2 regions of the Cupriavidus sp. UBA2010 genome follow, and region 2 is predicted to be linked to the other one. Evidence: riboswitches for the same ligand, from Rfam matches in the RefSeq annotation. Region 2 holds a riboswitch; the other holds the start of a gene.
What was found. Region 2 has a riboswitch for glycine ahead of gcvT (glycine cleavage system aminomethyltransferase GcvT). Riboswitches for the same ligand answer to the same signal wherever they lie in the genome.

Region 1: it holds a riboswitch for glycine, as region 2 does, so the genes downstream of both, B2246_RS10900 (D-amino acid dehydrogenase) here and gcvT (glycine cleavage system aminomethyltransferase GcvT) in region 2, are expected to answer to the same signal.

Annotation. Positions count from the first base shown of each region.
Region 1 is NZ_DDCI01000014.1:181,427-184,826, forward strand. Features, by position in the region: gene B2246_RS10885 (DUF190 domain-containing protein) at 1-283, opposite strand, end outside; gene B2246_RS10890 (PepSY domain-containing protein) at 492-758, shown strand; gene B2246_RS10895 (cytochrome b/b6 domain-containing protein) at 761-1,315, shown strand; glycine riboswitch at 1,350-1,449, shown strand; gene B2246_RS10900 (D-amino acid dehydrogenase) at 1,623-2,891, shown strand; tRNA gene B2246_RS10905 (tRNA-Leu) at 2,956-3,042, opposite strand; gene B2246_RS10910 (diguanylate cyclase domain-containing protein) at 3,119-3,400, opposite strand, start outside.
Region 2 is NZ_DDCI01000015.1:204,616-208,015, forward strand. Features, by position in the region: gene gcvH (glycine cleavage system protein GcvH) at 1-369, opposite strand, end outside; gene gcvT (glycine cleavage system aminomethyltransferase GcvT) at 474-1,601, opposite strand; glycine riboswitch at 1,709-1,828, opposite strand; glycine riboswitch at 1,850-1,937, opposite strand; gene B2246_RS11825 (glycine zipper 2TM domain-containing protein) at 2,092-2,313, opposite strand; gene B2246_RS11830 (UvrD-helicase domain-containing protein) at 2,605-3,400, shown strand, end outside.

The DNA of each region.
Region 1 (3,400 bases), on a different contig from region 2:
TCTTCGCATAGAACAGGCGGATGTCTTCGTGACGCAGGCGCTCCAGCAGCGCCTCCACCTCTTCGACCGTGGCAACCACAGTCACCTCTTCCGGCCGATCGGCAAGTTCGATGAAGTGCCAGGAGTGGAAGCGATGGTCGTGCCCGATTCCCTCCGCCGCCACCGTGTGCGTGGCGCCGCGAATCTGCATCTCCCGCATCACCTGCATCAGCCAGTGCGATAGCTGCTTGCCGTGATAGCGCCGACCTTCCTGGGTGTAGAAGGTGAGTTGATAGCCCTGCATGACATCTCCCTGCGGGTCCGGATTGGCCAGAAGCTGGAGCCCCCCACGTGGCAGTTTCATCGTATGCCAGGTGACTGCAATGGTCCAAGACCAGCCGCTGGGCCGCGAGCGCCCGACACCCCCTGGGAAACCCAGTGTTGAGAATGGCTCTCATTCTGAGTTAGGATGCCGCCATCGCCCCTTGCGGGGCTCATTGCCGGAGAAGTTCATGCAGAAGATTGCCGCTTTCCTCGTTGCCGGAGTGTTCTCGACCGCCGCTTTCGCCGGCGCCAACTGCGCCAAGCACCCGAAATCCGAATGGATGCCGGAAGCCGATGCCAAGGCCAAGATCCAGGAACAGGGCTACAACATCAAGAAGTTCAAGGTGGACGGCAATTGCTACGAGATCTACGGCACGACCAAGGATGGCAACAAGGCCGAGATCTACTTCGACACCAAGACGCTTGAAATCGTCAAATCGGAAATCGGCAGCTAAGCATGTCGGCGCCCGCGGACCGGACGAACGCCCCCGACACGATTCGCGTCTGGGACGTGGTCGTGCGCTTCACGCACTGGAGCGTGGCGGCCATCGTCTGCTTTGACCTCGTCCAGGACTCCGGAGACAAGGTGCACCGGACCCTCGGCTACATCGCCGCGGGGCTGGTGCTGTTCCGGGTCTTGTGGGGCTTCATCGGCAGCCAGCCTGCGCGTTTCCGCACATGGCTGCCACGTCCGTCCGCCATGCTGGCTTATGGCAAGGCACTGGTCGCCGGCCGCGCGCCGCGGTATGTCAGCCATACGCCGCTGGGCGCCGTCGCCATGCTGGCCATGTGGGCGCTGATCCTGGCGCTGGCGGTCACCGGCTGGATCTCGCGTCTCGATGCGTTCTGGGGCGAGGATTTGCCAGTCGACATCCATCGCTGGCTGGCGAACGGGCTGCTGGCGCTGGTGATCCTGCATGTGGCCGCGGCCATCGTCATGAGCATCAAGGGCCGCGAGAACCTCGTCGCTGCCATGATCACGGGGCGCAAGCCAGGTGATCCGCACCGCTAGCGGATTTATATGGCATAGTTGCCATCGTTTTACCCCGCGTGTATCGGGAGAGTCTGTGCCAGCCGCCCGGCCGACACAGCGCCGAAGGAGCAACCGCCCCGGAAACTCTCAGGCAAAAGGACCGGTACCCGCCATTGAACTCTGAAGAACCCCGGCTTGCACGTCAGCCGGCGGTACCGAAGGAGCAAGCGGCACGCGTATTGTTCGTGTGCCGCGAATCTCTCAGGTCAAGGACAGAGGGGGCGTCCGCAACCGCGCATGGTGCGCGGCGGACTGCCATCCCACGACGTCCTGAAAGACCTTCGACATGAAATCCATTGCAGTGATCGGCGGCGGCATCACCGGCGCCACGACGGCCTACGCCCTGGCCAAACGCGGGTTCTCCGTCACCCTGTTCGAACGGCACCGCTATGCGGCCATGGAAACCTCGTTCGCCAACGGCGGACAGCTCTCCGCCTCCAACGCGGAAGTCTGGACGCACTGGTCCACGCTGGCCAAGGGCCTGAAGTGGATGCTGCGCAATGACGCGCCGCTGCTCGTCAATCCGCGTCCGACCTGGCACAAGCTGAGCTGGTTCGCCGAGTTCATCGCATCGATCCCGCATTACCGCCGCAACACGGTGGAGACCACGCGGCTTGCCATTGCCGCGCGCCAGCACCTGTTTGCGTGGGCGGAGGCGGAGGGCATCGACTTCGACCTCAAGCGGCGCGGCATCCTGCATATCTATCGGGACAAGGCGGGCTTCGATCACGCAGGGCAAGTCTCGAAGCTGCTCACCGAAGGCGGACTCGAACGGCGCGCGGTGACCCCGGACGAGATGCGAAGCATCGAGCCGACGCTGGCAGGCCGGTACTACGGCGGCTACTACACCGAAAGCGACTCTACCGGCGACATCCACAAGTTCACCACTGGTATCGCTGCGGCGGCGCGCAGACTGGGCGTGCAGATGCTCTACAACCAGGACGTGAGCGCCGTGTCGACCAGCGGCCGGCGAGTGACGATCGTCTCGGCTGACGATGGCCAGACGACATCACGCGAATTCGACGCCGTGGTCGTCTGCGCCGGCGTTGCCAGCCGCGAATTCGCGCGCCAACTCGGAGACCGCGTGAACATCTACCCGGTCAAGGGCTATTCGATCACGGTCAACCTCAACGACGCCGAAAGCCAGGCCTCGGCGCCCACGGTCAGCCTGCTCGACGACGAAACCAAGCTTGTCACCAGCCGTCTGGGCGTGGACCGATTCCGCATAGCCGGCACCGCAGAGTTCAATGGCGTCGACCGCGACATCCGCGCCGATCGCATCCGTCCGCTGATCGACTGGGTCCATGCTTGCTTCCCCGGCGTCAGCACCCGCAGCGTGGTGCCCTGGGCGGGGTTGCGACCGATGATGCCAAACATGATGCCGCGCGTCGGTCGGGGCCATGCCGCTAACGTGTTCTACAACACAGGGCATGGGCATCTGGGCTGGACGCTGTCCGCCGTGACGGCCGAGATGGTGGGGGATGTCGTGCGCCACGCCGCTACGGAGCAGCAAGGGCGCGTGGGCGTTGGCGGATTGGTGGTGGGCAACGGCTGAGGGAAGCCTTTCTTTCCGGGCGTAGAAACGAAAAAAGCCCCGCTTGCGCGGGGCTTTTCGAATCTGGTGCCCAGAAGAGGACTCGAACCTCCACAGTGTTGCCACCGCTAGGACCTGAACCTAGTGCGTCTACCAATTCCGCCATCTGGGCGATGCGAGCCGCGAATTCTACAGAAGCCTGTGGAATTTGCAAGCCCCTGTGTGAATTCTCGCGAATTCATTCCGGGTCAGTTGCCGCGCAGTTCCAGGTAGAGCCCGCCATCGACCACGTAGCGGTTCCGGCCCGCCCGCTTGGCGCGGTACATGGCGCTGTCGGCGCGATGCAGCAGTGGCTCGAGGCGCGGCGCGTCGGGCACGGCGCAGACCGCGCCGACGCTGATCGTCACGAACGGCTGCACCGGCGTGCCGTGGTGGGGAATGCCCAGCTCGCGCACCGCTGCCACCATCCGGCGCGCGATGGTTCGCGTCTCCTCGGACGTGGAATCCGGCAGCACCACGGCAAACTCCTC
Region 2 (3,400 bases):
GCTGGCCTTGTAGGCGTCGGCACTCATCAGGCCGTTCACGTCGTCGCTGTTGGCCGGCTTCAGCTTGAACAGCCAGGCGTCGAACGCATTGGCGTTGACCGATTCCGGCGAGGCCGAGGCGGCTTCGTTCACGGCGATCACTTCGCCAGCCACCGGGGCGTAGATGTCGGAGGCGGCCTTTACCGATTCCACCACGGCAAGCGCGTCACCGGCGCCGACCGACTTGCCCACTTCGGGCAGTTCCAGGAAGACGATGTCGCCGAGCGCGTCCTGCGCGTGATCGGTGATGCCGATCGTCAGCGTGCCGTCGGACTCGACGCGCACCCATTCGTGCGACTCGGTGTACTTCAGGTCAGCGGGGAAATTCATTGAGGTTCTCCGGAATGCAGTGTGTTTCTTGTTTCAGGCATCCCCCCTGGCTGGCCCGCCGGGGGGATGTAAGGGCGACCGTTGGTGTGAAGCCGGGCGATGCCTCAGCTCACGAGTGCCTTGCCATTGCGCACAAACGGCAGTTTAACCACAGTCGCGGTCAGTTTGCGGTCGCGAATCTCCACCTGCACCTCGGTGCCGGGGGTGATGTCACGGGGAAGGCGGGCAAAGGCGATCGACTGCGACAGCGACGGGCTGAATGTGCCGCTGGTGATTTCGCCGTCGCCGGCCGGGGTGATGACTTTCTGGTGCGCGCGCAGCACGCCACCCTTGTCTCGCAGGATCAGGCCGGCGAAGGTCTTTTGCTGGCCACTGGCCAGCAGCGCCGACTTGCCGATGAAGTTGCGCTCGCTTTGCAGGTCGACGGTCCACGACAGTCCCGCATCGAGCGGCGACGTGTGGATATCCATGTCCTGACCGTACAGGTTCATGCCGGCTTCCAGCCGCAGCGTGTCGCGCGCGCCGAGTCCGGCGGGACGCACGCTCGAGGCGGACAGCTTTTCCCAGATTCCCGCGACGTTCTCCGCCGGCACAACGAGTTCGAAGCCGTCTTCACCGGTGTAGCCGGTACGGGCCACCATCAGTTCACCCATCTCGGCGTCGTGCACCACCACCGCGTTGAAAGGCTTGAGCGCGTCGGCGGGCTGGGTCGACGGGAATGCGTCGTACACCTTCTGGCGTGCGTTCGGACCCTGCACTGCAACAATGGCCAGCTTGCTCACGCCGGCCGGGGCCAGGTCGCCACGGCGCGGGGTGATCGTCACGCCGCTGCCGGTGGCCGTGTTGCGGGACTGGATCCATTCGATGTCGCCGATGGCCGTGCTGGCGTTGACCACCAGGCGGAACCGGTCCTCGGCAAAGAAGTAGACGATCAGGTCGTCGATGACGCCGCCTTTCTCGTCGAGCATGCACGAATAGAGCGCCTTGCCCGGCGTTTGCAGCTTGTCGATGTTGTTGGCCAGCAGGCCGCGCAGGAAGGCGCGCGTGTGGGTGCCGCTCAGGTCCACCACGCACATGTGGGAGACGTCGAACATACCGGCGTCAGCGCGTACCGCGTTGTGTTCCTCGATCTGGGAGCCGTAGTTGACGGGCATGTCCCAACCGCCGAAGTCGACCATGCGGGCGCCGAGGGCGCGGTGGATGGCGTTGAGGGGCGTGGCCTGGAGCGTCATGGATGTCCTTGGGGGCGCTCGGTTCGAAAACCGTGGTTCGAAAACGAAAAAAGGGTCATCCGCCGCAGCGTCCGGTCGCGCCAATGCGCTACCAGTCCGCTGCCGCGGATGACCCCTCTGTCCTCGATACCTGAGAGATTACGAAGCATGGTGCTTCGTGCGCCCCTTCGGTGGACATGCTCACCATTGCCTTGCAATAGCGGATGTCGCTCTCCAGAGTGCGGCATGCATTGTGTGCATGTTGCATGCCGATCCAGCCAGTCCATGGTGCCTGAGAGTTTTCGGGTGATACCCCTTCGGCGGCGCAATCGCTGCGCGCTCTCCCGGCCGGATGCGCGTGAATGTACGGGACCGGTCTGCCTTTGTCAAACCTCGCGCGGCAGGCCCGGTCCCGTGCGTGGTCGCCCGTTGCGGGCGGCCCTCGCCAACCTGTCGGTGGCCGTCATCGCGCCCGGTAACAGGCGCTTGATGAGCGGCCCTGGGACAACCCTTAGTGACCCTTGGTCGTGACGTTACCGATCACGCCACCCACGGCGGCGCCGCCGAGCGTGCCCAGCGCGCTGCCTTCGGTCAGTACGGCGCCACCCACGGCACCGACGCCCGCGCCGATCGCCGTGTTGCGCTGCTTCGGCGTCATGTCGGCGCAGCCGCCAAAGGCAGCAAGCGTGACACCAATCAGTGTGAGCTTCGAAATCGTGCGGAACGTAGTCATATGGCCTCCAGTGCTTTGTTGTCGACATGCGGTACTGCCACGCGTGCCAGCCATGCGGCACGCTGTGATAAGTGAGAGGCCGATGCCGTGCCCGGGTGCCCGCGGCTTACGATTGTTACGGGCTCGAAACGCTTGCCGTAGGACGGTCTCCGACACACGTGCAGGGTGCGACCAGACACGAGGCGCGTGACACGAGGCACGTGTTAACATCGCCAGCTTTGGCGCACCGGCTCCGGTGTGCTTCATCCGCGCCTTTTCGGCCGATCCTGGCCAATCCTCATCAAAGATCACATGTCCCACGGGCTCAATTCCGCGCAATCCGAAGCCGTTCGCTATCTCGACGGGCCATGCCTCGTCCTGGCGGGTGCCGGATCGGGCAAGACGCGCGTGATCACGCAGAAGATCGCGCACCTGATCGAGGACAAGGGGTTCGAGCCGCGCCACATCGCCGCCGTCACGTTCACCAACAAGGCGGCCAAGGAGATGCAGGAGCGCATCGGCAAGCTGATGGAGGGCAAGACCACGCGCGAGGGCAAGCGGATTCCGCTCAAGCAGCTCACGGTCTGCACGTTCCATTCGCTCGGCGTGCAGATCCTGCGCATGGAAGCCGAGCACCTTGGCCTGAAGCCGCAGTTCTCCATCATGGATTCCGATGACTGCTTCGGTCTGGTGCAGGAGCAGCTTGGCACCACGGACAAGAAGCTGATCCGCAGCGTGCAGAGCACGATCTCGCTGTGGAAAAACGGCATGATCGATCCGGAGACGGCGCTCGCGCAGGCGAGCGATGCGGACGAGCACCAGGCCGCGATGGTGTATCGCAATTACGTGGCCACGCTGCACGCTTACCAGGCGGTGGACTTCGACGACCTGATCCGCCTGCCCGCCGAACTGTTCGCGCGCGACGAAGCCGTGCAACTGAAGTGGCAGAACCGCCTGCGTTACTTCCTCGTCGACGAGTACCAGGACACCAACGCGTGCCAGTACCAGTTGCTCAAGCTGCTGGCCGGTGGGTCGCATCTGCGCGCGCCGGCATTCACCGCAGTGGGTGATGACGATCAGGCGATCTATGGCTGGCGTGGCGCCACGC